DNA from 4 places in the Mesorhizobium sp. HAY1-8B genome. Region 2 is predicted to be linked to each of the others. Evidence: predicted binding sites of a transcription regulator. Region 2 holds the regulator's gene; each other region holds the start of a gene.
The links. Region 2 encodes LexA, which represses DNA repair genes until DNA is damaged. Its sites were predicted from a motif close to TGTTCNNNNTGTGTTCNG; they were not measured.
Positions count from the first base shown of each region.

Region 1 (8,000 bases), 830 kb from region 2:
CAGCCTGGCGGGCATTTCTTCTCGGCCGGCCACACGATGGCGCGCTACCGCACCGCATTCTATGAGCCACTGGTGGCCGACTGGTCGAATTTCGGCAACTGGACGCAAAGCGGATCAAAGACCGCCAGCGAGCGCGCCACCAGTGTCTGGCGGCGCGCGGTTGCCGATTTCGAGCCACCCGCATCGGCTGCCGCCACATCGGGCGTGCTCGACGAATTCATCGCGCGGCGCACCGAAGAGGGCGGAGCCGCACCGGTTTCGTGAGCGGCGAGTAAGCCCCAAGACGCGTGATGCCTGCGGGAACTTTTCGGTGGATCGGTTCCCGCCATTGGCAATTGGCGCGTCCCGTGCAGAGATGAGCGATGCTCGAAGCCTTCATCGCAATGGTGATCTTCCTGTGCCTGGCGGCGTCGGCGTTCGCCAGCATGGCGATCTGGCCGAGATTGCCGGCCAGACATCGTGATGACGACACGAACGCGGTGGTTCGGCTCGCCGCCAATCTGTTCGGGGTCATGACCTCACTGATGCTCGGCCTGATGATCAACTCGGCCAAGAACACCTTCGAATCGATCGATCACAATGTGCACGCCTATGCGACGGAGCTGATCCTGCTCGACAGGACACTGCGGCTGTATGGCCCGGAAACCGACGCGGTGCGCCAACCGTTGGTCGCCTATATGCAAAGGGTGGTAGACACCTCGTCACAAGACAGCGAGACGACTATCGCCGCCAATCAGCTTTCCGAACGTCTGCTGACGGAGATTGGCGTGCGGCTGAATGGGCTGACCCCTCCCGACGCTGTACACGGTTCCCTTCTGCAGGACGGACGCCAGCGCCTGCAGAAGGTGCTGGAACTGCGCTGGATTCTGGTCGAGCAGTCGGAGGGCACGATTCCCTGGCCGTTGATCGCCATGCTGGTTACCTGGCTGGCGCTGATCTTCGCCAGTTTCGGGTTCAGGGCACCGAAGAATACAATCACCGCAGGAACCCTCATGGTGTCGGCCGCGCTGATTGCCGGGGCGATCTACCTGATCCTCGACATGGATGTGCCGTTCTCCGGCCCGATCCAGATTTCGTCGGCGCCGCTGGAAAGGGCATTGGCGGAATTGCAGCGATGATGCGGAACCGGCGGCATTCCCAGGCATTCATGGGAATGAACCATCGGAGGACGACATGGGTTTCGACCAGTATCACGAACCTCCTGAAGAACTATCGCAGAAGGTGCGGACCTTTGCCCGCATGATCACCTCGCTGATCGAGGAGGCGGAAGCCATCGGCTGGTACGAACAGCGCATTTCGGTGGAAAAGGATCCTCAGGCCCGCGCGATCATGAAGAACGCGCAGGGCGAGGAGTTCAAACATTTCGGCATGGATCTGGAATTCCTGCTGCGCCAGAAGCAGGACTGGCGGGCGGAACTGAAGGAAATCCTGTTCACGACGGGCGACATCGTCAAGGCCGGCGAGCGGGGCGAGAAGAAGGTGGATTGACCGGTAGCTCTACCGATTTCCGGCACTTTCACGAAGATGCCCAACTCGCCCGATGGCAGGTGACGGCTATCACCTGCCGGTGCTGGCGTTGGTGTTCGTCGGCGGCACCCCGACCTGGGGCGGCATCGGCACGGTTGCCGGCGGCGCGATCGGCGCGGTCACAGTGTCGTTCATCCAGACCGGCGTGGTGGCGGTGGGCCTGAGCGGCTTCTACGTGCAGTTGTTCAACGGGTTGATCATCCTGTCGCTGCTCGGCCACAAATGGAACCAGGCGGGGTGCAGGCGAGGGCAAGGGATTTTGCCCCGGGGGGCGCGGCCGTAAAAGCGAACGCTGCGGGCAGGCGGTTGCTAAGACCTTGATGACCAATCCGTCGAGCGCGCTTCCAGTTACAAAAGATATTCATCAGCCAATCATACGGGGCTGGTAGAAAGTCACTGTATGCGGCATTCTAAGTTATGCCGATTGCATTACCAGATACAAAAATTCTGTGGGGACGAGCAGGTGGGAAGTGCTCAAATCCGAAGTGCCGCGCTGACTTGACTAAAGTAGTGGACGGTGTGCCAACTTTTCATATTGGGGAAATGGCGCACGTTATTGCGCACAGCGCCGATGGTCCTCGTGGTCAAGCTGGAGGCGGACTCGACACGTATGAAAACCTGGTTTTACTGTGTCCAAACTGTCACACCGCCGTTGACAAGGCTCCGGCTGCATATTCGGAAGATTTGCTACGAGGATGGAAAAATGGGCGAGAAGAAGAAGTCAAACAAGCGGGATGCAATGTTCGATTTGAAAATTTTGACGAACTAAGAAACTATATTGGTCTGCTATTGGCGGAAAATCACGGAATTTTCTCGGAAGTTGGCCCGAGTTCGCCGATAGCGAACGAAGATCCTGGTTCCGATGCTGTTGAAATTTGGAGTGCTCGTAAATTAGATACAATTTTACCAAACAATATAAAGATCATGAACGCTATTGCGGGTAATATTTCGTTGTTGTGCAAGGAAGACGCGATCGCGTTCCTCGCTTTCAAGAAGCACGCCTTAGCCTATGAGCAGCAGCAGTTTGGTCGTACGGAGTTTTATCCAAAATTCCCAAGCATCTTTTCTGAAAGATTTGGCTATGAGTGATTCCGTCAACCCTTGGAGTATACCCTTCTCAAGGACGTCATTTCTGCAAAAAATTCTTTCAAACCATGATAACGTAAAGAATTTGCGGAGAGAAAAAGATATCCTTTTTCTATTTGATCGAAAGCAACAGGGAGACCAAATGCGCCTACTCGGCGGCGACGACTATGCATTCAGCCTTGCATTGGTCATGCGTGCCTTGCAAGATTTTGGGCCGCTTCAATATATTTGTGTAGGGGGCTCTTGGAATGGCTATTCGAATCAGGCGAAAGATTATTGCAGGGAAAATCATATCGGACTCTACAACTCTACCGAGCTGGCCGGAGGAATTTGGGCTACTAAATATTGGGATTATGCAAAGAAAGATAAAGACGGTAATCGATACTATAGCACTAAATCTTGACGTTATATCAGTCTATGGTTTTGGATCATTCTTTCGTGGCGAATTATTTGATGACGTAGATATGCTTTTTACTACTGAAATTTCAGACGAAAGGCTGCCGGATTTGCATCGGGCTCTTTGTGGGTATTTAAGTGGATTGTCTCTTTCGATCGACTGTCGTGTTGATTTCACGCTTTTAACTCTCGACGAATTCTCGGGCGCGCCGCTTAGAGATCACGCCGAGTTGGTGAAGCTGATCTAGGATCGCCACAGGCGAGCAGCTCACACCGCCGCGACGAACCCGTCCAGCACGCGTTTCTGCCCTGCCTTGTCGAAGTCGATGGTCAGCTTGTTGCCTTCGATGGCCGAGATATTGCCGTTGCCGAATTTCTGGTGGAAGACGCGGTCGCCGACGCTGAAGGCGGACGGCGTGTCGGAGACGGATTTGGCGACCAGTTCGCCATCGATGGTGCGGCCCTTCACGCTCGTGCGGCCGGCGCCGTAGCCGCTGTCGGTCTCGCCATAGCCGATACGCTCGACCTGGTGGCCGGAGCGCGAGCCCCAGTTGCGGTCGGTCGCTTCGGTGCGGTTGGCCTGTGCGCGCTGCCAGCCGGGCGTCGAATAGGTGTTAGAGAAGGCGCCGGATTTCTCCGCGCCGCCATTGTTGGCGCCAACATTGTCGAAACGCGACGCGCCATAAGGGTTCTGGCGGCCACCACGACCGGAAGCGAATGAGCCGCCGCCGTAGGAATTGCCATAGCCGCCATAGCTGTTGCCGCTTTCCGCGACCTCGACATGGGCCTCCGGCAGCTCCTCCAGGAAGCGCGACGGGATGGTCGATTGCCAGAGCCCGTGGATGAGGCGGTTGGAGACGAACCAGATATGCAGGTTCTTCTTGGCCCGGGTGAGGCCGACATAGGCCAGCCGGCGCTCTTCCTCCAGACCGGAGCGGCCGCCTTCATCGAGCGCGCGCTGGTGGGGAAAGAGGCCTTCCTCCCAGCCAGGGAGAAAAACCGTCTCGAATTCGAGGCCCTTGGCCGAATGCAGCGTCATGATCGAGACAGCGTCCTGCCCGGCATTCTGCTCGGCATCCATGACCAGCGCCACGTGTTCGAGGAAGGAGCGCAGCGACTCGTACTCCTCCATCGAGCGGATCAGTTCCTTGAGATTCTCCAGCCGCCCCGGCGCTTCGGCCGAGCGGTCGTTCTTCCACATGTCGGTGTAGCCGCTCTCTTCGAGAATGGTCTCGGCGAGCTCGGTGTGCGGCGTGGTTTCCAGCGCCTTTGCCCAGCGTTCGAAATTGGCGGCCACTTCGCGCAATGCGGCGCGCGGCTTCGGCTTCAACTCGTCGCTTTCGGCGAGATTGCCGGCGGCCTCCAGCATCGGAATGCGCAGCGCACGCGCCGTGTCGTGGATCTGGCGGATGGTGGCTTCGCCCAGGCCCCGCTTCGGCACATTGACGATGCGCTCGAAGGCGAGGTCGTCGCCGCCGTTGGCGACGACGCGGAAGAAGGCCAGCGCGTCGCGAATTTCCATGCGCTCGTAGAAGCGCGGGCCGCCGATGACGCGGTAGTTGAGGCCGAGCGTGATGAAGCGGTCCTCGAAGGCGCGCATCTGGAAGGACGCGCGCACAAGGATCGCCATGTCGTTCAGATTATGCTTCTCGCGCTGATAGGCCTCGATGGTCTCGCCGATGGCGCGGGCTTCCTCCTCGGAATCCCACGCGGCGTGGACATTGACCTTGCCGTCCTCGGGGTCGTTGCGGTCGGTGAACAGCGTCTTGCCGAAACGGCCCTCATTGTAGGCGATGAGATGCGAAGCCGCGCCAAGGATATGCGCGGTCGAGCGGTAGTTGCGCTCCAACCTTATGATGGTGGCGCCCGGGAAATCCTTGTCGAAGCGCAGGATGTTGTCGACCTCGGCGCCGCGCCAGCCATAGATCGACTGATCGTCGTCGCCGACGCAACAGATGTTGACTTTGTTATCGCTCACGGGCCGTTCCGCGCCTGCCGGCGCGGGCCCTCCGCGGGGGCCTCGCAACGGCTCGGACGCCCGGTCGGGCTTGCGGCCTTCGGCCGATCGCAGATCCGTCGACGTTGATCCGCGCCCGCTGTCCGGCCGCTGTGCCAAAAGGCGCAGCCACATGTACTGGGCGGTGTTGGTGTCCTGGTATTCGTCGACGAGGATGTATTTGAAGCGCCGGTGGTAGTCCTTCAGCACATCCGGATTGGCGCGGAAGATGCGGATCGGGTGGCAGAGCAGGTCGCCGAAGTCGCAGGCATTGAGCGTCTGCAGGCGCTCCTGATAGGCCTTGTACAGTTCGCGGCCCTTGCCATTGGCGAAGCTGCGCGCGTCGCCCTCGGCGATATCGGCCGGTCCTTGGCCCTTGTTCTTCCAGCCGTCGATCATCTGCGCGAACTGCTTGGCCGGCCAGCGCTTGTCGTCGAGTCCCTCGGCCTGGATCAGCTGCTTGATCAGCCGCACGACATCGTCGGTGTCGAGGATGGTGAAGTCGGAACGCAGACCGGCGAGCTCGGCATGGCGGCGCAGCAGCTTCACGCCGATCGAGTGGAAGGTGCCCAGCCACGGCATGCCCTCGACATTTCCTTCGCCGATCAGGATGCCGATGCGCTGTTTCATCTCGCGCGCGGCCTTGTTGGTGAAGGTCACGGCCAGAATCTGCGAGGGGAAGGCTTTTCCCGTGGCGAGAATATGGGCGATGCGGGTGGTGAGCACGCGCGTCTTGCCGGTGCCGGCGCCGGCCAGCACCAGAACAGGACCCTCGGTGGTCTCCACCGCCAGCCTTTGTTCCGGATTCAGCCCCCGGAGATAGTCCGGCGCATTGTTGTGGCCGCCGCGGGCAGCCATGGCGCGCGCGGCAATGCCCGACGGGGCCGTGGGCCGCGCATTGGGTTCGTCGAAAAAGGGCATGTCTTCGGAAAAGCCGGACATCGCCCCCGAATGTAGTGATTCGGTTGGGAAAGACCAGAACTGTCTACGTTTTGTTCCCGGTAAAGTGGCTTATCCGGTCACCTTGGCACGCATGACGCTCAGCCCGCCGCGCATTTGCAGCCGGACCGAGCGCTGCCTTTCGGCTCGTGGCCCAAGCTTGACAGGCGAGGCGGGCGGGAGAAAGTTGTGTACCGGGCAGGAACGCAATGCCGGGTTGCCCATGGCCGCGCGAGGCGCGCAACAGTCGAAGGAGTATCATCTTGGCTGTCACCATCACCTCCCTTGTTCTCTTTCTTCTCGGTCTGGCGCTTGGCGCTGGCGGCATCTGGTTGGCCTCGCTGGGCGGCAGCTGGTACTACATCATATCGGGTCTCGCGTTCCTGATCACCGCCTGGCTGTTCTACCGGCGCCGCTCCACCGCGCTGTGGCTCTACGCGGCGATCGTGCTCGGCACTCTGGCCTGGGCGGTCTGGGAAACCGGCTTCGACTGGTGGGAACTCGGCCCGCGCGGCGGCATCATCGTGCTGGTGGCGCTATGGCTGCTGACGCCGTGGGCGCGGCGGGGCCTTGCCGGTCCTGACGGGCGGGCGCCGCTGATCCTGGCCGTGCTGGCCTCGCTGGCGGTGGCCGGCTATTCGATGACCACGGACCCGAAGGACATCGCCGGCGCGCTCGACACCGACAAGGTGACCCCAAACGCCAATCTGGGCAACGATGTGCCGGCCGGCGAATGGCATTTCTACGGGCGCACGCAATTCGGCCAGCGCTATTCGCCGCTTGACCAGATCACGCCCGACAATGTCGCCAATCTGCAGCCGGCCTGGACCTATCGCACCGGCGACGTGAAGGGGCCGGACGATGTCGGCGAGACCACCTATCAGGTGACGCCGCTCAAGGTCGGCGACACGCTCTACATCTGCACGCCGCACAATTTCGCCATCGCGGTCGACGCCGCGACCGGCAAGGAAAAATGGCGCTACGACCCCAAGATCAAGCTCGACAAGGACCGCCAGCACCAGACCTGCCGCGGCGTGTCCTACTATGCCGATGCCGCTGGCGCCGCCGGCCAGCCCTGCGCGACCCGCGTCTACCTGCCGACCTCGGATGCCCGGCTGATCGCGCTCGATGCCGCCAACGGCCAGGTCTGTCCAGCCTTCGCCGAGGCCGGCACGCTCAATCTCTTGACCAACATGCCATACCCGAAATCGGGCTACTACTATTCGACCTCGGCGCCGCTGATTGCCGGCGGCAAGATCATCGTCGGCGGCGCGGTCAACGACAATTATTCGACGCAGGAGCCGTCGGGCGTTATCCGCGCCTATGATGCGGGCACAGGCAAGCTGCTGTGGAACTGGGATTCAGGCAATCCGGACGAGACGACGCCGCTGCCGGCCGGCCAGACCTACACCGCCAACTCGCCCAACATGTGGTCGACGCCGAGCGCCGACGAGAAGCTTGGCCTGCTTTACGTGCCGCTCGGCAACCAGACGCCGGACCAGCTCGGCGCCGGACGCAGCGCCAATGTCGAGAAGTTCTCCTCCTCGATCACCGCGCTCGATCTCAATACCGGGCAGTTGAAATGGGTGCGGCAGACCGTGCACCACGACCTCTGGGACATGGACGTGCCGGCGCAGCCGAGCCTGATCGACATCACCAAGGCCGACGGCACGATCGTGCCCGCGCTGGTCGGGCCGACCAAGCAGGGCGACCTCTATGTGCTCGACCGGCGCACCGGCGAGCCGGTGATCGCGGTCAAGGAAGTGCCGGCGCCCGGCGGCGCCATCGAGGGCGACCATGCGTCGCCGACGCAGCCTTCGTCCGATCTCTCCTTCAACCCGAAGCCGCTGACCGAAGCCGACATGTGGGGCATCACCATGTTCGACCAGCTGGCTTGCCGAATCGAATTTCAGGGCCTGCGTTACGAAGGCCGCTATACGCCGCCTTCCGTACAGGGCTCGCTGATCTATCCCGGCAATTTCGGCACCTTCAACTGGGGCGGCGTCGCGGTCGATCCGGTTCGGCAGGTAATGTTCGGCATGCCGACCTATCTGGC
Region 1 is NZ_CP200321.1:5,276,234-5,284,233, reverse strand. It holds gene AC1VON_RS25375 (trimethylamine methyltransferase family protein) at 1-264, shown strand, start outside; gene AC1VON_RS25370 (bestrophin-like domain) at 363-1,118, shown strand; gene AC1VON_RS25365 (ferritin family protein) at 1,174-1,488, shown strand; gene AC1VON_RS25360 (hypothetical protein) at 1,541-1,810, shown strand; gene AC1VON_RS25355 (HNH endonuclease) at 1,945-2,616, shown strand; gene AC1VON_RS25350 (hypothetical protein) at 2,609-3,016, shown strand; gene AC1VON_RS25345 (ATP-dependent helicase) at 3,278-5,947, opposite strand; gene AC1VON_RS25340 (glucose/quinate/shikimate family membrane-bound PQQ-dependent dehydrogenase) at 6,208-8,000, shown strand, end outside.
Region 1: the regulator LexA is predicted to act here: its motif matches at 5,988-6,005, upstream of AC1VON_RS25345 (ATP-dependent helicase).

Region 2 (8,000 bases):
CGCACGAGGATCGTAGTTCTTGTAGACGCGGTGGCCAAAACCCATCAGCCGGAACGGATCGTTCTTGTCCTTGGCGCGGGCGATGAATTCCGGGATGTGATCGACATGGCCGATCTCGCCCAACATGTTGAGCGCCGCTTCATTGGCGCCTCCGTGGGCCGGGCCCCAAAGGCAAGCGATGCCGGCGGCGATGCAGGCGAACGGGTTGGCGCCAGAAGAGCCGGCAAGGCGAACCGTCGAGGTCGAGGCATTCTGCTCGTGATCGGCATGCAGGATGAAGATGCGCTCCATGGCGCGCGCCAGCACCGGGTTGATCTTGTACTCCTCGCACGGCACCGCAAAGCACATATGCAGGAAGTTTGCCGCGAAACCGAGATCGTTCTTCGGGTAAATGAAGGGCTGGCCGATGTGGTACTTGTAGGCCATGGCCGCGATCGTCGGCATCTTGGCGATCAGACGCATGGAAGCGACCATGCGCTGGTACGGGTCCGAGATGTCGGTGGAGTCATGGTAGAAGGCAGACAGCGCGCCGACCACGCCGCACATCACAGCCATCGGGTGCGCATCGCGACGGAAGCCGGTGAAGAAGCGCGACATCTGCTCGTGCACCATGGTGTGGCGCGTTACGCGGTAATCGAAATCGTCCTTCTGCGCCTTGGTCGGCAGTTCGCCGTAGAGCAGGAGGTAGCAGACTTCGAGGAAGTCGCCGTGTTCAGCCAATTGGTCGATCGGATAGCCACGATGCAAGAGGATGCCGGCATCGCCGTCGATGAAGGTGATTTCGGACTCGCAGCTCGCGGTCGAGGTGAAACCGGGGTCGTAAGTGAACGCGCCGGTGGTGCTGTAGAGCGAGGCGATGTCGATGACGTCAGGTCCGACGGAGCCGCTTCGCACCTTGAATTCATGAGTCTTGCCGGCGAATTCAAGCGTTGCCGTAGCTTCTTGGTTCTTGCCGCCCACATCCAGTTTTTTCGCAGCTTCGGTCATTGCAAACTCCTTCTTGTTTCCTCATGCCGGCAAAGGCAAATCTCTGCAGAGCGACACGTCGAATCACCGCAATGCGCGTATTCGCCACCGCATTTTAGGAGGTGCGTGCCAGATTGGGCCAAGGCCTAATGTTGCACTGCGAAACGCGCCTTTCAATGCCAATCTTCTTGGGCCAGTTTGCTCCTAATCGATTTGATCCGCTATGCGCGCCAGGCTCTCCTCGCGTCCAAGCACGGCAAGCACGTCGAACACACCCGGCGAGGTGCTTTTGCCAGTCAGCGCGGCCCGCAGGGGTTGGGCCACGGCGCCAAGCTTATGGCCACCGGCAAGCGCATAATCGCGGATCGCGGCCTCCGCCGCGGCAGCCGTCCAGTCGCCCGAAACCGCGTTCAAAGCTTCGTGAGCGCCACGCAGGATCTTGCGCGCATCGTCATTGAGCAAGAGGGCCGCTTTGTCGTCGATCGGCAGCGGGCGCGTGGCGAACAGGAAGGCCGCGCCATCGACAAGCTCGACCAGCGTCTTGGCGCGCTCCTTCAGCCCCGGAAGGGCTGCCAGCAGTTGCGCCTTGTTCGTGTCGTCAAGGCGTGCGGCCATCGCCGGGCCACCCTCGAGATAGGGTAGAGTGGCGATGAAGATGTCGAACAGTTCGGCGTCGGCCATGCGGCGCATATGCGCGCCATTGATTGCTTCCAGCTTGGCGAAATCGAAGCGGGCCGCGCCCTTGTTGACGTCGCCGATGTCGAACCAGGAGATCATGTCCTTGATCGACATGATCTCGTCGTCGCCGTGGCTCCAGCCCAGGCGCGCCAGATAGTTGAGCAGCGCCTCCGGCAGGTAGCCCATGGCGCGATAGGCCTCGACGCCAAGCGCGCCGTGGCGCTTCGACAGCTTGGCTCCGTCGGCGCCGTGGATCAGCGGGATGTGCGCCATCGACGGGACGTCCCAGCCCATGGCGTTATAGATCACGGTCTGGCGGGCGGCATTGGTCAGGTGGTCGTCGCCACGGATGATGTGCGTGACACCCATGTCGTGGTCGTCGACGACGACGGCATGCATGTAGGTCGGGTTACCATCCGAACGCAGGATGATGAAGTCGTCGAGATCCTTGTTGGGAAAGCGCACCTCGCCTTGGACGCGGTCGTGGACGATCGTCTCGCCCTCGGTCGGCGCCTTGATGCGGATGGCGCCCTTGACGCCAGCCGGCGCCTCGGATGGATCGCGATCGCGCCACTGACCATTGTAGCGCGGCGGCAGACCTTTTGCGCGAGCCGCCTCGCGCATCGCCTCCAGTTCGGCAGGCGTCTCGTAGCTGTAATAGGCCTTGCCCAGGCGCACGAGCTCCTCCGCGACCTCGCGGTGGCGCGGGGCACGCTCGAACTGCGAAACCGCATCGCCGTCCCAGCCAAGACCGAGCCAGGAGAGTCCGTCCAGGATGGCGGCCGTCGCCGCATCGGTCGAACGCTCGCGATCGGTGTCCTCGATGCGCAGCAGCATCGTGCCGGCGGTATGTTTGGCATAGAGCCAGTTGAACAGCGCCGTGCGCGCGCCTCCAATATGCAGGTAACCGGTGGGCGAGGGGGCAAAACGGGTGACGACCTTGTCGGACATGAAACTCTCGGAAACCATCTGAAGCGGGGCGCGGCGGCGCGGACTTTCGCGCGTTGCGCGTTCATGTAGCATAGGGCGTCAGGGGTGCAAGGGGCAGACCCGATGGCTGGACGTGGCCGGGGCTCGGATCAGGGCGAGGACGCTGTTGTTGGCGTCAGCGAGCGGTCCCTGTTTGCGATCCCGCCGCCGGCCTCGCTGCCGCCATCACCTCTCCTTCCCGGCTCCGGCAGCCAACCTTTGCCAGCGGGTGCCCCAGCACCAATTCCGCCCGCCACTGGCCGGATTGCGCGTGTCGGGCGGCAAATCGGCCAGGCTTCCTTGCGTCGCCTGCGCCACAGTGTGACGACGGCAGCGGAACTGGAGCTTGACCGAGGCGCTGCCTTCCTGCTGGTGCCGGTCTGCCTGGCCGCGGGTGCGATCGGCTACTATTCGCTGGCGGCGGAGCCTGACTTCGCAAAGCCCGTCGCGATCGTCGTGCTGATGGCGATCTGTGCGCTTGTCTCGCGCTCCTGGCCGAAAACCCATCTGGCTTTCATGGCGGCATTGTTGTGCGCGCTGGGCCTGCTTGCCGCCAAGGTCGAGACCTGGCGGGCGGGCACCCGGATGCTGGGTTCGGAAATCTCGACGCAAGTGACCGGCCGCGTCGTCTCGCTCGAGCGCATGGAGACCGGCCGCATCCGATTGACGATAGACGTGACGTCGACGGCGCGGCCAAAACTGCGTTACGCGCCGGAAAGGGTCCGGCTTTCAGCGCGCAAGATACCTGACGACATGACCGCCGGCTCGCTGATATCGGGCTATGCCAAACTGCTGCCGCCGACCGGTCCGGTGCGGCCGGACAGCTACGATTTCTCCTTCGACAGCTACTTTGCCGGCATCGGTGGCAGCGGCTTCTTCCTTGGCAATCCAAAAATCATCTCCGCCGACGACGATGAGATGCCGCTGTCGGCCCGCCTGTTTTCGGGGATAGAAAATGCGCGCGAAGCCATCGCCGACCATATCAGGGGCGTTGTTGGCGGCGCCGAAGGCGAGATCGCGGCAGCGCTGATCGTTGGCGTGCGCGCCGGCATTCCCGATGAAATCAACGAAGCGATGCGGCGCACTGGCATCTATCACATCATCTCCATATCGGGACTGCATATGGCGCTGGTCGCCGGCACCATCATGGGTCTGCTGCGCGGTGCCTTCGCGCTTTTCCCGGATTTTTCCGCGCGTCGGCCGGTGAAGAAATATGCGGCCGCCGCGGCACTGTTGTCGATCGCCGCCTACCTCGTCATCTCAGGCGTCGTCGTTGCCGCCGAGCGCAGCTTCATCATGCTGGCGGTGATGCTGATTGCCGTATTGTTCGATCGCGCGGCGCTGACCATGCGCAACCTCGCTATCTCGGCGATCGCCGTCATCGTGGTGTCGCCGCATGAAGTGGTCGGCCCGAGTTTCCAGATGTCGTTCGCCGCGACGGCCGCACTGGTCGGCGCCTATGCCGGCTGGGCGGATCACCGTGCGGGAAAGACAAGACCGCCACCGCCAAGGCGATCCCTGCCGGGGTTCCTGACGCGAAAATTCCTCGCGCTCACGGGAGGGGTGGCGATGACGTCCATCATTGCCGGCAGCGCCACGGCGCTGTTTGCCATATGGCACTTCCAGCGTGTGTCGCCGCTCAGCCTGTTCGCAAATCTGGCTGTCATGCCAATTGTCTCAGTCGTCATGTTTCTGGCGGTTGTCAGCGCCTTGACAATGCCCTTCGGTCTGGACGGACCTTTTCTCTACCTCATGGGCAAGGGCCTGACCGCGATGATCGCCATATCGGCGTGGATATCGGAACGCTCCCCCGTCGATGCGGTCGGGCTGATTTCACAACACTCCGTGCTGCTGGTGACGATCGCCCTGGTCATCGCGACGATGGCGACGACATGGCTGCGGCTCGCGGCAGTGCCATTCGCGCTCGCCGGCCTGTTGACAGTGTCGGATACACGCACGCCGGACGTGCTGATCTCCGAAGACGCGCGGCTGGTTGCGCTGCCGATCGGCGGCGGCGAACTCGCGGTCAGCCGGGCTCGTCCAAACGAATTCACCGTCGACAATTGGAAACGCGCGCTGGTGTCCGAAACCATCGTCGTGCCGGAGATGTTCAACAAGGCGGACGGGCAATTCGACTTGGCCGATGCGGTCAATCTGCCGCCGGGGGCGCCGTTTTATTGCACGGAGGGCATCTGTCTCGCCCGGCATCCGTCTGGCGCGATCATCGCGCATGTCGAAGACCGCAAGGCTACCTGGAAGGCCTGCGGCTTCGCCGACCTGATCGTTGTCAATGATGCGACGGGCTACGATGCCTGCCACAACCCGCTGGTTCTCGTCGTTACCAAACGGCAACTCGCACGCAAGGGCAGTGCCGCTGTCTTCTTCGACCGCCAATCGGCGACCAGCCCGCCAACCATCAGCTTCGCCGTGGACGGGCCCTATCGGCCCTGGCACACGCAACGAAAGTTTTCGCGTGAGGCGAGGGGACTGCCGCCCTATCAAAAACCTGAAACGCCGGCCGCTCCTGCTCAGTAGCGCCTGATCAGGCCGACTAGCTTGCCTTGCACCTTGACCCTGTCCGGCCCGAAAATGCGCGTCTCGTAGGCCGGGTTGGCGGCTTCAAGGGCAATCGAGGCGCCCTTGCGGCGGAACCGCTTCAAGGTCGCTTCCTCCTCGTCGACCAGCGCCACGACGATCTCGCCTGGGCTCGCCGTATCGGCGTTGCGGATAATGACTGTATCGCCATCGAAGATGCCGGCCTCGATCATCGAGTCACCCTTGACCTCCAGCGCATAGTGCTCGCCACCCATGATCATGTCCGGAGGCACCGAGATCGAATGCGTCTGATGCTGGATGGCATCGATCGGCACACCTGCGGCGATACGGCCCATCACCGGGATCGACACGGCAGAGACCGCGTCGTAGTCATTGCCGGCAGAGGGCAAGCGCGACGGCGCCGGCTTGATCTGACGGCCTAGGCCGCCCTGACCAAGACTGCCTTGAATGACACTCGGCGAGAATTTCTTTGCCGCGTTGAGGCCGGGCGCGATCGAATCCGGCAGTCGCAGCACTTCCAATGCCCGCGCCCGGTTGGGCAGCCGCCTGATAAAGCCGCGTTCCTCCAGCGCCGTGATCAGGCGATGTATCCCTGACTTGGAGGCGAGATCCAGCGCCTCCTTCATCTCGTCAAAGGAAGGCGGGATACCGCTTTCCTTCAGCCGTTCATGAATGAACATCAGCAGTTCATGTTGCTTACGCGTCAGCATGGCGCCCCCCAGGCATTGAACGAAGGGAATCGGAATCGAAAAACAAACCCAGAACAAACACTATCTGTTCCAGTTGTGTTCCGCAACTGTTTAAAGTTTAGTGAATTTGTTAAGGCATCTGAAATTGTCTGCCGCCGGCAGCGGGCAGCGATCGGCCGCCTTCGCCGCCAGCGCGAGCATTGAAATCATTTTGGTTAATGGCCTGTGGCCTACCCTTGATGGACCTTGGAATCAGTTTCTAGAGGGCGTCCAGAGGCTGGATCGCGTCGTTGTTCGATCCATTCCTGGCGGAACGAAACGAAATCAAAACGCCAACGATCATGCTTCGAGAGCAATAACGCTGAAGTCATCCGGAAATTGCTTTCAGGCTGCCGGCGCGTGCGGTGTAGTTGTTCGCGCCGCCGTCCTCGCTATGAACGTAGACATGCAGCGTATAGCCGATATGCGCCGTCATCAGCGCCTTTGCCCGCTCGACATCGCGATCGAGGGCCGCTTCCATGATCGCGGTGTGATGCTCGATCGCGATCGCCTCTCGAAGAGCGTCCATTGCCTCGCCATAACCATCCTTGAGGCCGGCGGCCGCCCGCAATGTCGGCGCCAGGCCGAGAAACCGATGATGCCGCCGCAACTGATCGGCGATTGTCGAACGGAAGCGCAACAGCCAGTTGGACGTCGCGGCACTCAGCAGTGCCCCGTGAAAGGCCTCGTGGCTCTCGTCCCACTGGTCGACGGCCGCATCCGAGGGGTCGTCGACCGCGGTCTTGCAGCGGGAGAGCCGGTAGTGGGCGGTGACAACCGCGTCCTCCCATTCCCTGCCGCCTTTCTCGATCGATTCCAGGAACAGCGGCATCTCCACAACCATCCGTGCGCGAGCCAGGTCCTCGAGTTCGGCCCGCGACACCGGAGCCACGGCAAAGCCGCGATTGCTGATGGCGGTAACCAGGCGCTCGGCCTCAAGTCGAGACAAGGCTTCACGCAGCGGTGTCCAGCCGACGCCGTATAGACCGCGCAGCGCACTCAGCTTGAGCGGTGCGCCCGGCATGAGGCGTGTGGTCAGGATATCGCGCCGCAGCAGCTGATAGGCCGCCTCGGTTTTCGTGGAGTTGTTCTGGTCCTGCATCGCGATCCGTCCATCGTCGGGCATGTGAAAATTATATATGATGGTGCTCGATGGCAAGAATTATATATAATGTTTGACAGGAAGCGATGGACTGACCATGATCGCCACAGTTGCCGTCCCGATGAGCGGCGCTGATCAAATCTGGGAGGAAATGATGTTGAAGTCCAAATCCGCTTGGCTGTCGGGATTGGCCCTGGCAGGCGCATTGATGGTCAGCGCGGGGAGTGCCGCCGCCGACCAGATTCGCATCGGCATCGCCAATTTCGGCGAGCATCCGCAGCTCAACGCTGCCATAGCCGGATTCAAGAAGGCGCTGACGGACAATGGCTTTGTCGAGGGCAAGGATGTCGTCTACACGGAGAGCCATACCAATTTCGATGCATCGCTGGTGCCGCAGATGATCGCCAAGCTACAGGCGGAGCAGCCCAAGCTGATCTACACCATCACCACGCCGGTCTCGCAGATCGCCAAGAAGGCGCTTGCCGGTTCCGGCATTCCGATCGTCTTCGCCGCTGTCACCGATCCGGTCGCGGCCAAGCTGGTGCCGTCGTGGGACGCCGGAGACGAAGGCATGACCGGCGCCAGCGATCTGCAGGATGTCGCCGCTGTCATGGCCTTCACCAAGAAGCTGCTGCCGAACGCCAAGCGCTTCGGCGTGCCTTACAATCCAGGCGAGGCCAATGACGTCGCCCTGGTCGAGAAGATCAAGGCGACCGCACCGGCGGCCGGCTTCGAGGTCGTCGAAGTCGGCATCGACAACGTCAATGACATCCAGCAGCGCATCGCCGCGCTCGCCGGCAAGGCAGACGTGATCTACGGCCCGGCTTCGAACCTGATCCAGCCGGCGATCGCCGCTGTTTCCGCGGCCGCTCGCCAGACCGGAATCCCGGTCGTCAACTCCGATGACAGCGCGGTCCGCAACGGCACGGTGCCGGCAAGCTTCGCGGTCAATTACACGCAGGTCGGTGTCAACGCCGGCAACATCGCCGCCGAAATCCTCA
Region 2 is NZ_CP200321.1:4,444,945-4,452,944, reverse strand. It holds gene gltA (citrate synthase) at 1-987, opposite strand, end outside; gene gltX (glutamate--tRNA ligase) at 1,171-2,595, opposite strand; gene AC1VON_RS21240 (ComEC/Rec2 family competence protein) at 2,698-5,148, shown strand; gene lexA (transcriptional repressor LexA) at 5,142-5,879, opposite strand; gene AC1VON_RS21230 (GntR family transcriptional regulator) at 6,226-6,999, opposite strand; gene AC1VON_RS21225 (ABC transporter substrate-binding protein) at 7,154-8,000, shown strand, end outside.

Region 3 (8,000 bases), 3.3 Mb from region 2:
GGAAAGGGCGACAGGCCACGAAGGTGGTTGTGGACCTCGGCCGCAGGCCGCGTCCAGTCCACACGCGTCTCGGATTTATCGATTTTTCTGGCGTAAGTCACCCCTTCCGCCGCTTGCGCGGTAAATGTCAGGGCGTTCCTCTCCAGTCGCGCCAGCGCTTCCACCATCAGGGCGGCACAGACACTCATCAACCGATCATGCAGATCGCCGGCTGTCATATTGGGCTCGATGGCGCATTTTTCAAGCAATCCCACCGGGCCGGTGTCCAAACCCTCTTCCATGCGCATCACCATCATGCCGCTCTCCAGGTCTCCCGCCATGATGGCGCGCTGGATGGGAGCAGCACCGCGCCAGCGCGGCAAGAGCGATGCATGGCCGTTGATGCAGCCAAGTCGGGGGGCGTCGAGAACAGCCTTTGGCAGCAGCAATCCATAGGCGACGACCACGGCGATATCCGCCCGCAAGTCACGGAAAGCGGTCTGTTCGGCCTCGGCCTTGAGGGAGGTCGGCGTACGCACCTCGATGCCAAGCCGCTCCGCCTCGCGCTGCACCGGCGACGGCGTCAGCTCCAGCCCGCGCCGGCCGGCGGCGCGCGGCGGCTGCGTGTAGACGGCGGAAATCTCGTGTCCGGCCTCGGCGATCGCGCGCAACGTCGGCACCGAAAATTCCGGCGTGCCCATGAAGATGACGCGAAGGGGCATTCCCCTATCCCACCAGTTTGCCCGGCGCCTTGTCCTTGGCGAGCTTCTTGAATTTCTTCACCACCATGTCGCGCTTCAGCTTCGAGATGTGGTCGATGAACAGCACGCCGTTGAGATGGTCGATTTCGTGCTGCAGGCAGGTCGCCATCAGCCCTTCGGCCGCCATCTCCTGCAGCTTGCCGTCGCGGTCGAGATACTTCACCCGAACGGAAGCCGGGCGTTCGACCTCGGCGTAATAGTCGGGGATGGACAGGCAGCCTTCCTCGTAGACGGAGCGCTGATCGGCGCTTTTGAGGATCTCCGGATTGATGAAGACATGCGGCGCCGGCGTTTCGTCTTCCTTGGCGAGGTCGATCACCAGCATGCGCAACGGCTCGCCGATCTGGATTGCCGCCAGCCCGATGCCGGGTGCGTCATACATGGTCGCAAGCATGTCGTCGGCCAGTTTGCGCAAGGGCGCGTCGACGCGCTCCACCGGCTTGGAAAGCTGGCGCAGGATGGGATCGGGAAGGATGATGAGCGGCTTGATCGGCATGGCGTCCCACGTAAGACGTCCAGCGAAAAGCGTCAACCGGGGCATCCAAGCCGTGTTCTTGTTTTGATCTGTGCGATCAGGCCGAATCGGCTATGCTGTCCACATGAATGATCTTAGTAGCATCCTTTCGCAGCCCATCGCACGGCTTGGCGCGTCGACAATCACGCTCGGCCACGCGCTGGCCTTCGGCGTCTTGCTGTTTCTCGGTCTGTTCGTGGCGCTGGTTATCGCGCTGTGGCGGTCGGCCAAGGCGCGCGCGGTCGCTGCCGCGGAAGCCGCCGACCATGCCCGCGACGCCGAGGCACGGATGGCCGGCATACTGCAGAGCCAGGCCGAGATGCAGGGCCGCATGGGCGCCATCGCCGAAGTGTTCGGCGCGCGCCAGGCGGAGCTGACGCAGTCGATCGGCCAGCGGCTCGACGCCATGACCGGCCGCCTCGGCCAGACCATGACCGAGCAGACCAAATCCACGCATGAGAGCCTGGCCAAACTGCAGGAGCGGCTGGCGGTCATCGATACCGCGCAAGGCAACATCCAGTCGCTTGCCGGCCAGGTGGTGCAGTTGCAGGCCATCCTCTCCAACAAGCAGACCCGCGGCGCCTTCGGCCAGTCGCGCATGGAGGCGATCGTTGCCGACGGCCTGCCGATGGGCGCGTATGAATTCCAGGCGACGCTGTCGAACGGCAGCCGGCCCGATTGCCTGGTCAAGATGCCGAACGGCGCGCCATCGCTGGCCATCGATGCCAAGTTTCCCCTGGAGGCGTGGAATGCCATCCGCGCCGCCGATGGCGCCGACCTGCAGAAGGTCGCGTCGCAGGCCTTCCGCCGCGACATCGAGATCCACGTCCGCGATATCTCCGAGAAGTATCTGATCCAGGGCGAGACGCAGGACACCGCCTTCATGTTCGTGCCGTCGGAATCGGTGTTCGCCGAGATTCACGAGAATTTCGAGGCGATCGTCCACAAGGCGCACCGCGCCCGCGTCGTCATCGTCTCGCCGTCGCTGCTGATGCTGTCGATCCAGGTCATCCAGGCGATCCTCAAGGACGCCCGCATGCGCGAACAGGCGCATCTGATCCAGGGCGAGGTGATCCGGCTGATGGAAGATGTCGCGCGTGTCGACGAGCGCGTGCGCAAGCTGCAGGTACATTTCGGCCAGTCGGCCAAGGACATCGACGATATCCTCGTCTCGACATCGAAGGTGACCAAGCGTGGCCAGAAGATCGAGGCGCTGGAGTTCGGCGTGCAGCCCGATGGCGATGCCGCCCTGGAGGCGCCGTCCCGGGCACCGGCCGCGAAACTCGACCCCGGCCCGCGCGTTGCCGATTCAAAGACCGGGCAGCTCAGGCTGCGGGTCGTCGAAGGCGACGACTGAGCGATACTCTTTGATTTTGACGCAATTCCGATGGGAAAGCGCTACGCGTTTCCCAAGAAAACCGCCCACGCTTTTCCTGGAATTACGTTAGGCCACGGCGACGATGACGTGTGCCTGAATCTTGGCGGCAACCGCGTCGCTGCCATGCCTGGCCGCAATCGCGGCTGCGGCATAATCCGTTGCAGCGTCGAGTTTGCCCGGATCCCGGGCCTCGATTTCGGTGCGAAGGACGGTTCCCTGGCAATAGGCAACGGCCGGAATGCGCGGTGAGGGGGCACGGCTCTGTTCGGCTCTTGTTTCGACCGCCACACCGGAGAAACCGGCCTCTGCCAACTCGCTGCGGATCAGTGCCGTATCGTGGTAGCCATGCGGCGTGCGGGCCAGAAAGCGTGGCGGGTCGTTCGGAAAAATCCTGGCCAGGGCATTCGTCACATCATCGGCAAACACATTCTCTTCGATGCGATCCCATACGTTGAACAGAAAATGGCCGCCGGGCTTCAGCACCCGCCTTGCTTCGCGATAGGCGGAGGGGCGGCTCGGAAAGAACATCGCACCGAACTGGCAGCAAACGAGATCGAAGGCCGCATCTTCAAACGGCAGTGCCAGGGCATCGGCCTGGCGCCATTGGATACGATTGTCGGGCGCTTGACGCGAAGCGGCATAGTCGAGCATGGGCTGGTTGAGGTCGGTCACGACATAGCTCGCGCCAGGCGAAAGTCTTGGCGCCAAGGCGCGGGTGACGACCCCAGTGCCCGCGGCGACTTCCAGGACGGCGCTGGGCGAGAAGGACGCGGCCCGCTGTGCAAGGTCCGCGGCGAACGGCTCGAAAATCAGCGGCACCATATAGCGGTCGTAGTTTTCCGGGATCGAGCCGGCAAACAACTTGTCCGTTTCCAACATGACTATCACCCGCCCGTTTGATGGCGAGCCAGGCTAGCACAGAATTGTGGTCTGGGCCCGCTTTCGGCCGAGTGGCAGGTGCTACTGCTCTTCCACGATGCTTATGCCATCGAATTCCGGAAGCCAGTGCAGGGCCGATCGATGCCATTTCTGTTGTGTCGGGACCAGATCCTCGCGTTGCCGCGCGGTCCCCGCCCGGATCCCATAGACCTTCGGGCCGTCGCCGACAGACGTCGCATAAAGATGCGAACCGCAATCGCCGCAAAATGCCTGGGCGCGCTTGGCGCCGCTCGATCCGGTCTTGATATAGATCCTTGGCGCACCCCTGGTGATCCGGTAGTGATCCTCGGGCGCGGGAACGGTGACGCGAAAGGCCGTCCCAGTCAGCTGCTGGCAGTCCGTGCAATGGCAAATCGAGGTCTTTGCCGGGTCGACCTCCGCTTCATAGGTGATGGCACCGCAATGGCACCCGCCGTCGATCTTCATGGTCGTTCCTCCGAAATCCGTCGCCTGATCTTAGCAAGGCAATGCGACGGGGCAACGGTGCAGTGCTGGTCCACGACTAGTTCGATGCGGCCTCGATCGGCTTGCGTCGCTGCTCCCAGGTGCCCGTGGTCTGCGGCTTGACGAACAGCCGCGTGATCTCCGGCATCTCCTCCTTCAGTCGCGTCTCGATGCGCTGGACACAGGCTTCGATTTCCGGCGCAGTAAGATGATCCTCGAATTCGATGCTCAACCCCGCTACGATCTCTTGCGGTCCCATGTGAACGGTCAGGACGCCGTTCGCCCGCTGCACCGCCGGATCCTGCTGGGCGATTGCCAGCACTTTTCGTTGCACATCAAGGGATGCCGGCTCGCCGATGAGCAGGCCCTTGCTTTCGCGGGCGAGGAAAATCGCCGTCGCGCCGAGGATGAGCGCGATGCCGATCGAGGCGGCGCCGTCGAGCTCCGGCATCTCCAGCAACTCCGCTGCCAATATGCCGGCAAAGGCGACGATCAGGCCAAGAAGCGCCGCACTATCCTCGAACAGCACCGTATAGACGCTCGGGTCCTTGCTCGATTGCACGGCTTGCAGCCAGCCCTGCTTGCCCTTCTCTCGGCGAAATTCCTTCAGCGCCACCAGCCAGGAGCTGCCTTCGAACAGGAAGGAGAGGCCCAGAACGACATAGTTCACCTTGACATTGGCGACAGGCTCCGGGGCCATGATATGGACAATGCCCTCGTAGAACGACACGCCGGCGCCCAGCGCGAAAACCAGAAGCGCGACGATGAAGCTCCAGAAATAGAGCTCGCGGGCGTAGCCGAGCGGATGCGTGCGGTCGGCCGGGCGCGCGGCCCGGTGCATGCCGTAGAGCAGGAGCCCGCCATTTCCGGTATCGACCAGCGAATGGACGCCTTCCGACAGCATCGCGGAGCTGCCGGTGAAGAAGGCGGCGGCGAATTTGGTCAGCGCGATAGCCAGATTGCCGGCGAGCGCCGCATAGATGACCGTTTTGGAGCCGCCATGCCCGGCCATGCAGTTTGGTCCTCGTTTAACGCACCCAGCCTAACGGCCGGACGGCCGAAGCTCCATCACAACGCGCCAACTGCCGGGTCGTTCAAGACGCGATTTGCCTGGGACCGGCGGGGCGGTGACTATTCGACGATTTCGTCGGTCCACACCTTGAAGCCGGCCAGTGTCCCCGGTCCGAAAATATGGGTCAGCGGCACATCCGCCGCGTCGCGTCCGGAGGCGATCAGGATGCGTCCGATGCGCGGTGCGTTGTTGCGCGGATCGAAGACGTGCCAGCGGCCGCCGAGATAGACTTCCATCCAGGCGGCGAAATCCATGCTCGACCACGGTTTCGGCATGCCGATATCGCTGATGTAGCCGGTGCAGTAGCGCGTCGGGATGTTGAGCGCCCGGCAGAAGGTGACGGCGAGGTGTGCGAAGTCGCGGCACACGCCGCTCTGCTCGCGATAGGCTTCCGCCGCGGTGCGCGTCGGCCGCGCGTTGCCGTAGTTGAAGACGATGTGGTTGTGGACGAAATCACACACCGCCTGAACGCGCGGGATGCCGAGCGGCGTATGGCCGAACAGCCGCCATGCCTCGCTGGCCAAAAGGTCGCTCTCGCAAAACCGGCTGGGCAGCAGGAACAGCAGAGTTTCCGCCGGCAGGTCGCGCACCTCGTGCTGCCAGGCCATCAGCTCCCTCATCTCGAATGTGCCGGGCGCGCGGATGACGGCATCGGTGCCGAATGTGAACCGTCCGGGCGGAGCCACGAAGCGGTTGCACCAATTGCCGAAACTGTCGCGATAGCTCTCGATCGGCACCGGCGGGTTCGATGTCAAGAAATCCGGGCGCTCGAGATCGGAAGCGCGGGAATAGTGGACATTGAGCATCGCGATAAGCGGCGTTTCCTGCGGGAAGTCGAAACTCATCTCGCAGCCGATATGGATCCGCATTGTCGTCCTGACCGGCCTGCCTGACGATCACCCGGCGAATGCGCGGGTCGATGCTGCAGTGCGAAGACGAGAATGGCACGGACCGCCGTGGTTTACGAGTAAATTAGAAACCGGTTGAAAGCAGTCGGCCGACGGTCGCGACAGGCGCTGCCCCCTTGCAGCGAAGCGTTTCTCTTGTTTCACTTCACCTCCCGCAATTGGAGGAACGAATCATGGCTAAAGGTGCGATGAAGGCAGGCAAGGAAGCCCGCAAGCCGAAGAAGGACGCCAAGAAGCCGGCAGCCGCTCCCGTCCTGAAGGCGCCGCCGGTCAAGGCGATGCGCATCAAGGAGAAGTAGGCCTCGACAAATCCGGCGAGGTGGGATCTCACCGGCGGCGTCAGACAATGCCGCCGGCGGGTGTTGATAGGCTTCTGGACAACCCTATATCCCCGGCGCGGGGACGACCCCGCGCTTCTCCGAAAAACCAGGTCGGGACGACCCGCCCATTGTTGATCTGAGGATCGGATTCTATTTCCGATCCGATGCTGGATGGAGCGTTCCCGATGTCTTGGATTTTTCTGTTTTTCGCCGGCCTGTTCGAAATCGGCTGGGCAATCGGCCTCAAATACACTGATGGGTTCACCAGGTTCGTTCCGACCGTGCTCACGGTCGCGTCGATGATCGTCAGTCTCACCTTGCTCGGCCTGGCGCTGAAGGCGCTTCCCGTCGGCACCGCTTATGCGGTGTGGACCGGCATCGGCACAGTCGGCACGGCGCTGCTTGGCATCTGGCTGCTCGGCGAACCCGCCACGGCGATCCGGCTTGCCTGCATCGCGCTGATTGTCTGCGGCATTATGGGGCTGAAGTTCGCGGCTTGAATGCACGTCTTCCAAAGGCGCAAAGCGGCTTTGGGACAACGATACGCATCTCCGAAGGTCAAAGCGCTACTTTCGCACAAACACAATCAGGGCCGCTGCAAGGCGACCCTGATTCAATACTCACACTTGGCTGCGCCGAAGCTGCTAGCGGGCGGAGAAGCCGGGAGGCGCTCTGCCTGTACGCGCCTTGCGGGCCGCATAGCGTGCGTCGCGTTTGGCCTTGCGCTCGGCCTCGTCGGCGAGCAGACGGGCAATGCGCTCGGTCTCTTCGGCTTCCCGAATTTTGGCTTCGGCCTGGGCTGCCTCCTCGGCGGCAATGCGTGCCGCCTCGGCTGCTGCCTCGCGCTCAGCCTTCTCAGCTGCTTCGCGTGCCAGCTTTTCCTGCTTCAGCCTGGCCTTTTCAGCCTCGCGTATCGCGCGAGCATCGAGGATTGCCTTGCGTTCGGCCTGCCGCGCCAGCACCGCAGGATCATCTGCCGCCGGCTTTGACTTGAAACGCTCCAGAAGCGCCTTCTTTGCCTCGTTCGCGGCGTTGCGCCGCTCGAAAATGTCTTTTTCCCTGTAGATAGCCAAGTCCACTTCCCTGAAGTCAATTCGCGAGGCTTACATACGCGCGAATGCCGAGAGTTCAAGCGCCAAAACGGTATGCCAGCCATGAAATTCCGCGATGTTGCAGCCGGGAGACGCCTTTTCCCACCCAAACCGACATGCACTGTTCACCGTCAGCCTCCCTGGCGGCGAGGCGATACGATCGCTACGTCAGCGGTTCACCTTTCGGTGAACCGCTCTTTCTCTTTGACGCAATTCCGGACGGAAAACCGTTTCATACTTTTCCTGGAATTGCTTTATCGACAAAACCCAACACCAGGATGACATCACATGGAACTCGGTCTCTACACTTTCGCCGACGTCAGCCCACAGCCTGGCCCAGGTGCAATGGGGCCGCATGAGCGGCTGCGCAACCTGATCGAGGAGGTCGAATTGGCCGATCAGGTCGGCCTCGACGTCTTTGGCCTGGGCGAACATCACCGGCCCGATTATGCCGCCTCCGCGCCGGTAGTGGCCCTGGCCGCCGCGGCCGAGCACTCGAAGCGCATCAAGCTGACCAGCGCGGTCACCGTGCTCTCCTCGGACGATCCGGTGCGTGTCTTCCAGCAGTTCGCCACGCTCGATCTTCTGTCGGGC
Region 3 is NZ_CP200321.1:1,109,740-1,117,739, forward strand. It holds gene fmt (methionyl-tRNA formyltransferase) at 1-701, opposite strand, end outside; gene def (peptide deformylase) at 706-1,236, opposite strand; gene AC1VON_RS05535 (DNA recombination protein RmuC) at 1,340-2,611, shown strand; gene AC1VON_RS05540 (class I SAM-dependent methyltransferase) at 2,699-3,511, opposite strand; gene AC1VON_RS05545 (GFA family protein) at 3,593-3,997, opposite strand; gene AC1VON_RS05550 (cation diffusion facilitator family transporter) at 4,074-5,027, opposite strand; gene AC1VON_RS05555 (transglutaminase-like domain-containing protein) at 5,147-5,956, opposite strand; gene AC1VON_RS05560 (hypothetical protein) at 6,169-6,294, shown strand; gene sugE (quaternary ammonium compound efflux SMR transporter SugE) at 6,501-6,815, shown strand; gene AC1VON_RS05570 (DUF6481 family protein) at 6,960-7,388, opposite strand; gene AC1VON_RS05575 (LLM class flavin-dependent oxidoreductase) at 7,695-8,000, shown strand, end outside.
Region 3: the regulator LexA is predicted to act here: its motif matches at 1,290-1,307, upstream of AC1VON_RS05535 (DNA recombination protein RmuC).

Region 4 (8,000 bases), 4.1 Mb from region 2:
CTCAGCGTGGCAGCCATCCGCCCGGATCTTTCTGGTTTTACAACAACTGGGACTTCAACACGTTGGGAACGATCTACCGGCATCAGACCGGCGAGGACATCTTCCAGAGCTTCAACCGCAGAATTGCCGAGCCGCTCGGCATGGAGGACTTCTCAGCAAAGGATGGCCGCTACTTTACCGAGAAGTTCTCCGAGCACCCTGCCTATCCCTTCAACCTAAGCGCCCGAGACGCAGCGCGTTTCGGCCAATTGTTCCTGAACGGCGGGCGCTGGGGCGACGAGCAGGTTGTGCCCGCATCGTGGGTCAAGGAATCGACGACCCCTTATTCCTTCGCCAAGCGAATACGGCAGGGCTATGGTTATATGTGGTGGACGCTCCCTGCTGACACTTGGGGTCCAAATGCCTTCTATGCGTCGGGCTACGGTGGTCAGGTCATTGCCGTTGTCTCTTCAAAACGGTTGGTCGTGGTTCAAACTGTCGATCCGAAACACAATCCGAAGGGCGTTAGGACAAGCACGTTCATTGAGGTGCTGAAAGAGATCACCTCGGCTTCGCCCTGAATGGCTCTTTGCACCTAATTGCGGCCCTGCCGTTACCAATTAGCGCCTGACGGAGGGGCTGTCTCTTCGAGCAAATAGGCGTTGACCAATTCCATGGCAATAACTCATCGATCCGGTTTATCGGGTGACAGGGGGCAGCTGTCCCTGTCTGGCTCCACGACGCCAAGTGAATACCACGTTGGTGTCCACATCGTGCCGGCGCCCAACCTCGGAAACCGATGCACCCGCAGCAGAGTGCCGCCCCGATCCGGCTGTTCTCTTCCTTGTCCCGCACACGTCGGGTCTTACGAACCGACAGAACAACATCCTCATCAACCGACATTAATGAGTGTCCATTAGCGAAATAGATGGACACTTATCTTGGTGTGATTGCCGCCACGCCAATAGACTGGTCAGGCCGGACGCCGCCTGTGCGGAACCCTGTGGCCAAGCCTGTGGATTGCCGGTGGATAAGCTGTTCACAACACAAGATATTGGGGGAACAAAAAGGGAAAACGTCGCCGGCGCTGATTTGTAGCCGATTTGTTCCGGCTTTGAGCGCAAGTTAACGTTAATAGGCCGGAATCGCCTGCAAATCCTTAACACCAAATTCAGAAAGATTAACAATTTCATAATCTTGAGTAATGGGTATCGTGCCGGCGTCGTCGTTTCCCGGCAAAGCTTAACCGTTGAGTTCGCCTAGCATAAAACGGGCCAGTTCAGGGATTCAGCATGTGGTGAGAGTCACGGTCACGAAATCCACATATAGCCGTGAACAAAAGCTGAATCTGGTCGAGTCACTGATTCGTCGCTGATTCGTTCCAGACTCGTTCCATCAGTTAAGCGGCAGCCAATTTAGCGCTGGACAAAGAGGCCTTCGAGCCGCCTACGGAACATTCCGCTTTCGCTTCGCGCCCGAAATCCCTATGTGTCGCCTGTCATACGCGCCAGTTGAGGCACGCTCCCGACAATGAGAGGCCAGAAAGCCTTATTTCCGAGCCGATGAACATCCAGCCGAAACATACCGAGCCGCTGATCCTGTCGGGCCGCGACGTGACCGCCGTGCTTGGTCCGACGAACACCGGCAAGACCCACCTCGCCATCGAGCGCATGGTGGCGCATGAAACCGGTGTCATCGGGCTGCCGCTCAGATTGCTGGCGCGGGAAGTCTACACGCGCGTCTGCGAAAAGGTCGGTGCTCATAAGGTCGCTCTGATCACTGGCGAGGAGAAGATCCAGCCGCCAGGCGCCAGATATTCGGTCTGTACGGTCGAGGCCATGCCGCGTGAGACCGACGCCGCCTTCGTCGCCATCGACGAGGTGCAGCTCGCCGGCGACCTCGAGCGCGGCCACATCTTCACCGACCGCATCCTGCATCTTCGCGGCCGCCAGGAAACGCTGCTGCTCGGTGCCGCCACCATGCATGGCATCCTGCAGCGCCTGCTGAAGGGCGTCTCGGTGGTGACGCGGCCCCGGCTGTCGCATCTTGCCTATGCGGGCTCGAAGAAGCTGACGCGCCTGCCGCGCCGCACCGCCATCGTCGCCTTCTCCGCCGACGAGGTCTATGCCATCGCCGAGTTGATCCGCCGCCAGCAAGGTGGTGCCGCCGTCGTGCTCGGCGCGCTCTCGCCGCGGACCCGCAACGCCCAGGTGGCATTGTTCCAATCGGGCGATGTCGACTATCTCGTCGCCACCGATGCCATCGGCATGGGCCTCAATCTCGATCTCGACCATGTCGCCTTCGCCCAGAACCGCAAGTTCGACGGCTACCAGTACCGCAACCTGACGGCGGCCGAGCTCGGCCAGATCGCCGGCCGTGCCGGACGGCATCTGCGCGACGGCACTTTCGGCGTCACCGGCCAGGTCGATCCGCTCGACGAGGAACTGGTCAAGAAGATCGAAGGCCATGACTTCGATCCGGTGAAGGTGCTGCAGTGGCGCACCGCGCATTTCGACTTCGCCAGTCTCGACGCGCTGAAGCGCTCGATCGAGACCAACGCTCCGGTGGAGGGCCTGACCCGGGCGCTGCCGGCGGTTGACGCGCAGGCGCTCGAATATCTTTCCCGCGATGAGGATATCCGCGCGCTGGCTACCGACGCCAAACGCGTGGCGCTGCTGTGGGAAGCCTGCGCGCTGCCCGATTACCGCAAGATCGCCCCGGCGCAACATGCCGACCTCATCGCGTCGATCTATATGGACCTCGCCAAGCGAGGCCATGTCGACGAGAATTACATGGCCGAGCAGGTGCGCCGCGCCGACACCACCGAGGGCGACATCGACACGCTGTCGCACCGCATTGCCCAGATCCGCACCTGGACATTCGTGTCTAACCGGCCCGGCTGGCTGGCCGATCAGGCACACTGGCAGGAAAAGACGCGCGAAATCGAAGACAGATTGTCGGATGCGCTGCATGAGCGGTTGACGAAACGCTTCGTAGACCGCAGGACTTCCGTCCTCATGCGGCGCCTTAGAGAAAATACCATGCCTGAAGCCGAAATAAGCCCTACCGGAACCGTCCTTGTCGAAGGCCATCATGTCGGCGAGTTGCAAGGGTTCCGCTTCACCGCCGATCAGACCGCCGGCGGCGAAGACGCCAAGGCCGTGCGCACCGCAGCGCAAAAGGCGCTGGCTGCCGAGTTCGAGGCGCGCGCCGACCGTTTTGGCGCCTGCGCCAATGGCGATCTGGCACTTGGCTCGGACGGCACGCTGCGCTGGATTGGCGCGCCGATCGGCACGCTGGTCTCCGGCGAAGACGCGCTGAAGCCGCGCCTCGTGCTGCTGGCCGACGAACAGCTGACCGGCCCGGCGCGCGACAAGGTCGCCGCGCGCGCCGAACGTTTCGTCAATTTCCAGATCGAGTCGCTGCTGAAGCCACTGGTCGACCTGAAGAACGCCGACCAGATTTCCGGCATCGGCCGTGGTATCGCCTTCCAGCTGGTCGAGAATTTCGGCCTCATCAACCGCCGCGACATCGCCGAGGAGATGAAATCGCTCGACCAGGAAGGTCGCGCGGCACTTCGCCGGCTTGGCGTGCGCTTCGGCGCCTACCATGTCTTCGTCCCGGCGCTGATCAAGCCGGCACCCGCCGGACTGGTGACCTTGCTGTGGGCCCTGAAGAATGACGGCAAGGACAAGCCCGGCTTTGGCGACGTGGTCCACGCGCTGGCGTCCGGCCGCACCTCGGTGGTCATCGATCCGGCCTTCGACAAGGCCTTCTACAAGCTCGCCGGCTACCGCAATCTCGGCCGCCGCGCCGTGCGCATCGACATATTGGAGCGGCTGGCCGACCTGATCCGTCCGGCGACCAACTGGAAGCCTGGCCTCGGCCAGCGTCCGGACGGCGCCTATGACGGCCAGTCCTTCATGGTGACGCCGCCGATGATGTCGATCCTCGGCGCCACCGCCGACGACATGGAAGAGATCCTGAAGGGCCTGGGCTACCGCGCCGAGCCGAAGCCGGCGGCAGAGGTCAAGGCACGGCTCGAGGCGCAGGACACCGCCGCGCGGGAAGCCGCCGCGGCCAAGTTCGCGGCGGAAGAAGCCGCGCGCGCCGAGCAGGCCAAGGCGGCCGAAGCCGCCGCAACGGACGCCGCCGCGGAAGCGGCAATCGAGGGTTCGGAACCGGCTGCTGTCGAAGCTCCGGCCGAGGTCATCGCGGAAGCCGCAGCAGAGCCAGTCGCGGAAGAGCCAACCGAAGCTCCGGCCGAAGTCACGGATGAGCCCGAGGCTGTCGCCGAAGCAGCTGCTGAACCTGCTGCCGAGCCAGAGGCGGAAGCTGAATCTGTCGAAGCCACGGCGGAGCCAGTTCCCGAAGCTGCACCCGCGACGGAAGCGGTTTCGGACGTGCCTGCCGTGATGGCCGAAGCGACCCCCGGCGAGCCCGCTCCAGAAGCCGAAGCGCCCAAGCCGATCCTGCTCTGGCGCCAGGGCCGTTTCGAGCAGCGCCCACGTCATCACGAAGGCCGCAACAACCGCCAGCGCAACGGACAAGCGCGCGGCCGCGGCAATGCACCGGCCGAGGCCGGCGCCGCTCAAGCGACCGGCGTACCGGGAGAACGCCCCGCCCATGAAGGGCGGCGTGACGGCGCCGGCAAGCCGCGCTTCGACCGGTCGAAGTTCAAGCCCAAGCCGCAGGGTGAAGGTGAACAGCGCCGTGACGGTCGCCCCCAGGGCGATCGTCCCGAGCGCCGCGAAGGCCGCCCCGACTGGAAGGGTGGCCGGCCCGAGGGCAAGGGTGGCCCCGATCGCGGCAAGGGGGGCGCAAAGCCGGCCTTCCAGCCGAAGCCGCGCGAGGAACGCCCGGTGCGCTTCGATCCGGACTCGCCCTTCGCCAAGCTCGCCGCCTTGCGCGACCAGCTGAAGAAGTAGGCTCGGTAGGGTTCGATGGTTGCCGAAGGCCGCCAGCGCATCGACAAATGGCTGTTCTTCTCGCGCGCGGTCAAATCGCGCTCGCTGGCGGCGAAGCTCGTCGTCGCCGGGCGCGTGCGCATCAATCGCGACAAAGCAGCGCAGGCATCCGATCTGGTCAAGCCGGGCGACGTGCTGACCATCACGCTGGACCGGCGCATTTTCGTCTGGAAGGTGATCGGCGCTGGCGTACGGCGCGGCCCGGCGGAGGAAGCCCGCACCCTCTATGAGGACATGTCGCCGCCACCCGCACCGAAGGGTGAGGCCCTTCCCGATGCGATTCCGGCGCTGCGCGAGGCCGGCAGCGGCCGCCCGACCAAGAGAGAACGCCGACAGACCGACCGCTTGCTTGGCGAAGAGTGATCCCTGTCGCTCAACACCGCATAGGGCTTTACGGCAATGACGCGGCTTGGGGCAAGGCCGAACCCGGCAAACAAGACCCTCACGAGGACATCACAGGCTTCCGCCGTGCCCGCCGTCTGGAATTCCATTCCGGAAACGACGATGCCGCCGCGCATGGCCGCCCTTGCAAGCGACGGACAAAGGCGTTACCTCACGGAAAAAGCCCAACAAAACTGGCCCATTAAAGCTGGGGCGTCCCGGAGCCGACCGATGACCTATGTCGTGACCGACAATTGCATCAAATGCAAATACATGGACTGCATCGAGGTCTGTCCGGTCGACTGTTTCTACGAAGGCGAGAACATGCTCGTCATTCATCCCGACGAGTGCATCGACTGCGGCGTCTGCGAGCCTGAATGTCCAGCCGACGCTATCAAGCCGGACACCGAGCCAGGCCTCGACAAATGGCTGCAGATCAACACCGAATATGCCGAGAAATGGCCCAACATCACCGCCAAGAAGGAGCCTCCGGCAGACGCCAAGACCTTCGACGGCGAGGCCGGCAAGTTCGAGAAATACTTCTCGGCCGAGCCCGGTGAAGGTGATTGACAATGCGGCCGTAAAGGTCGGTATTACGCAGCGTAAGAGACATGTCACATAAACCGCCTTGACAGGCGGCGCGAACCTGTGGCCTTCGCGAACGCAGCAAAACCTTGATTCTTCCGACTTTTTGTGTTACATCAGCGAAACATGCCGGTGACACAACGTCGATTTATGGCGCAGACGCCCCAAATCACTGAAAGGTGAAAAATCCCATTCCGGACCAGAGCGATCTGGGCCAGGCGGTCGCAATCCATGCGGTTTGCCGGTCCCAGCCTTTCCGATGGGTTCACCCGTTGTGCGGCTAACGATCGGTTTCCCCGGTCGCACGAGTTCGGGCCGGCAGGACGCCGGTACCACAACAAGGAGTTCAGGGCGTAATGGCAACGATCACCCCGCAGAAGAAGTCCACCGGAGCGCGTCACGGTTTCAAGACTGGTGAGTACATCGTCTATCCGGCGCACGGCGTCGGCCAAATCGTGTCGATCGACGAGCAGGAAGTGGCGGGTCACAAGCTGGAACTGTTCGTCATCGACTTCCAGAAGGACAAGATGCGCCTGAAGGTGCCGGTCGCCAAGGCGACCTCCATCGGCATGCGCAAGCTGTCGGAAGAGGATTATGTCGAGCGCGCGCTCAAGGTCGTTCAGGGCCGCGCCCGCGTCAAGCGCACCATGTGGTCGCGCCGCGCCCAGGAATATGATGCCAAGATCAATTCGGGTGACCTGATCTCGATCTCGGAAGTCGTGCGCGACCTCTACCGCGCCGACAACCAGCCGGAGCAGTCCTATTCCGAACGCCAGCTCTATGAAGCCGCGCTCGACCGCATGGCCCGCGAGATCGCGGCCGTCAACCGCATGTCGGAAACCGAAGCCGTGCGCCTGATCGAGGTGAACCTCAACAAGGGCCCTAAGCGCGGTGCCAAGGCTGACAATGAGGAAGCCGAGCAGGAAGAAGCTGCCTGAGGCTCTTTGGCCTTCGAATTTGAAAAACCCGGCCTCGCGCCGGGTTTTTTGTTTTTTGACTTGCCCTCCCCACAAGTGACGTGGAGAGCTCAGTTGCCGCCTTCCCTCTCCGCCTCCTGCTTCAGCGTCGCGATGAACCGCTTCGTCCGCTCGCGCTCCGGGTTGCCGAACAGCACCGCGGACGGCCCCTTCTCGACGATGACGCCGGCATCGAGGAACACCGCTTCCTGGGCGATCTTGGAGGCAAGCCGCAGGTCATGCGTCGCCATCACCATGGTCGTGCCTTCGCTGGCGAGCTTGCCAAGCACATCGACCACCTCTTGCGCCAATTCAGGATCAAGCGCCGATGTCGGCTCATCGCACAGCAGCACCTTCGGTGATGGCGCCAGAGCACGGGCAATCGCCACGCGCTGCTGCTGGCCACCCGACAGCGTCGCCGGCCAGGCGTCGGCCTTGTGCGCCATCCCGACCTTTTCCAGCAAGGCGAGCGCCCGCTCGCGGGCCTTCTCGGGCGACCATTTCAACACCGTGACCAAGCCTTCCATGACATTCTCGATCGCGGTGCGATGCGGGAACAACTGGAAATTTTGGAACACCATGCCGGTCTGCAGGCGCAACCGCCTGATGTCGCTCGCCGGCACCTTGACGCCCGGACGGAACTCGAGCGTCTCGTCACCTATGCGCACCGTGCCCGAAGTCGGGATTTCCAGCAGGTTGATGCAACGCAACAGCGTGCTCTTGCCGCCGCCCGAAGGGCCGACCAGCGCGGTGACGCTGCCTTCCGCAATGGCGACGGTCACGCCCTTCAGCACCAGATTGTCGCCGAAGCGCTTTTCGATATTGGTGAGGCCGATCATGAGCGCGCCTCCAGGAAGCCGCCATAGCGATTGAGCCGCTCCTCCAGCCGCGTCTGCAGTGCCGATAGCACCGAGCTCATCGCCAGATAGAGGATCGCCGCCTCGACATAAAGGATCAGCGGCTCATAGCTCGTGGCGACGATGCGCTGCGCCGCCTGGAACATCTCCGGCACGGTGATGGCGGCGGCCAGCGATGTGTCCTTGACCAGTGAGATGAAGGTGTTGGAAAGCGGCGGCACCGCGACCCGACCGGCTTGCGGCAGGATAGTGCGGCGCATCGCCTGGCTCCAGGT
Region 4 is NZ_CP200321.1:386,253-394,252, forward strand. It holds gene AC1VON_RS01940 (serine hydrolase domain-containing protein) at 1-560, shown strand, start outside; gene AC1VON_RS01945 (transposase) at 678-872, opposite strand; gene AC1VON_RS01950 (helicase-related protein) at 1,542-4,907, shown strand; gene AC1VON_RS01955 (RNA-binding S4 domain-containing protein) at 4,923-5,309, shown strand; gene fdxA (ferredoxin FdxA) at 5,559-5,897, shown strand; gene AC1VON_RS01965 (CarD family transcriptional regulator) at 6,269-6,850, shown strand; gene AC1VON_RS01970 (amino acid ABC transporter ATP-binding protein) at 6,940-7,707, opposite strand; gene AC1VON_RS01975 (amino acid ABC transporter permease) at 7,704-8,000, opposite strand, start outside.
Region 4: the regulator LexA is predicted to act here: its motif matches at 1,357-1,374, upstream of AC1VON_RS01950 (helicase-related protein).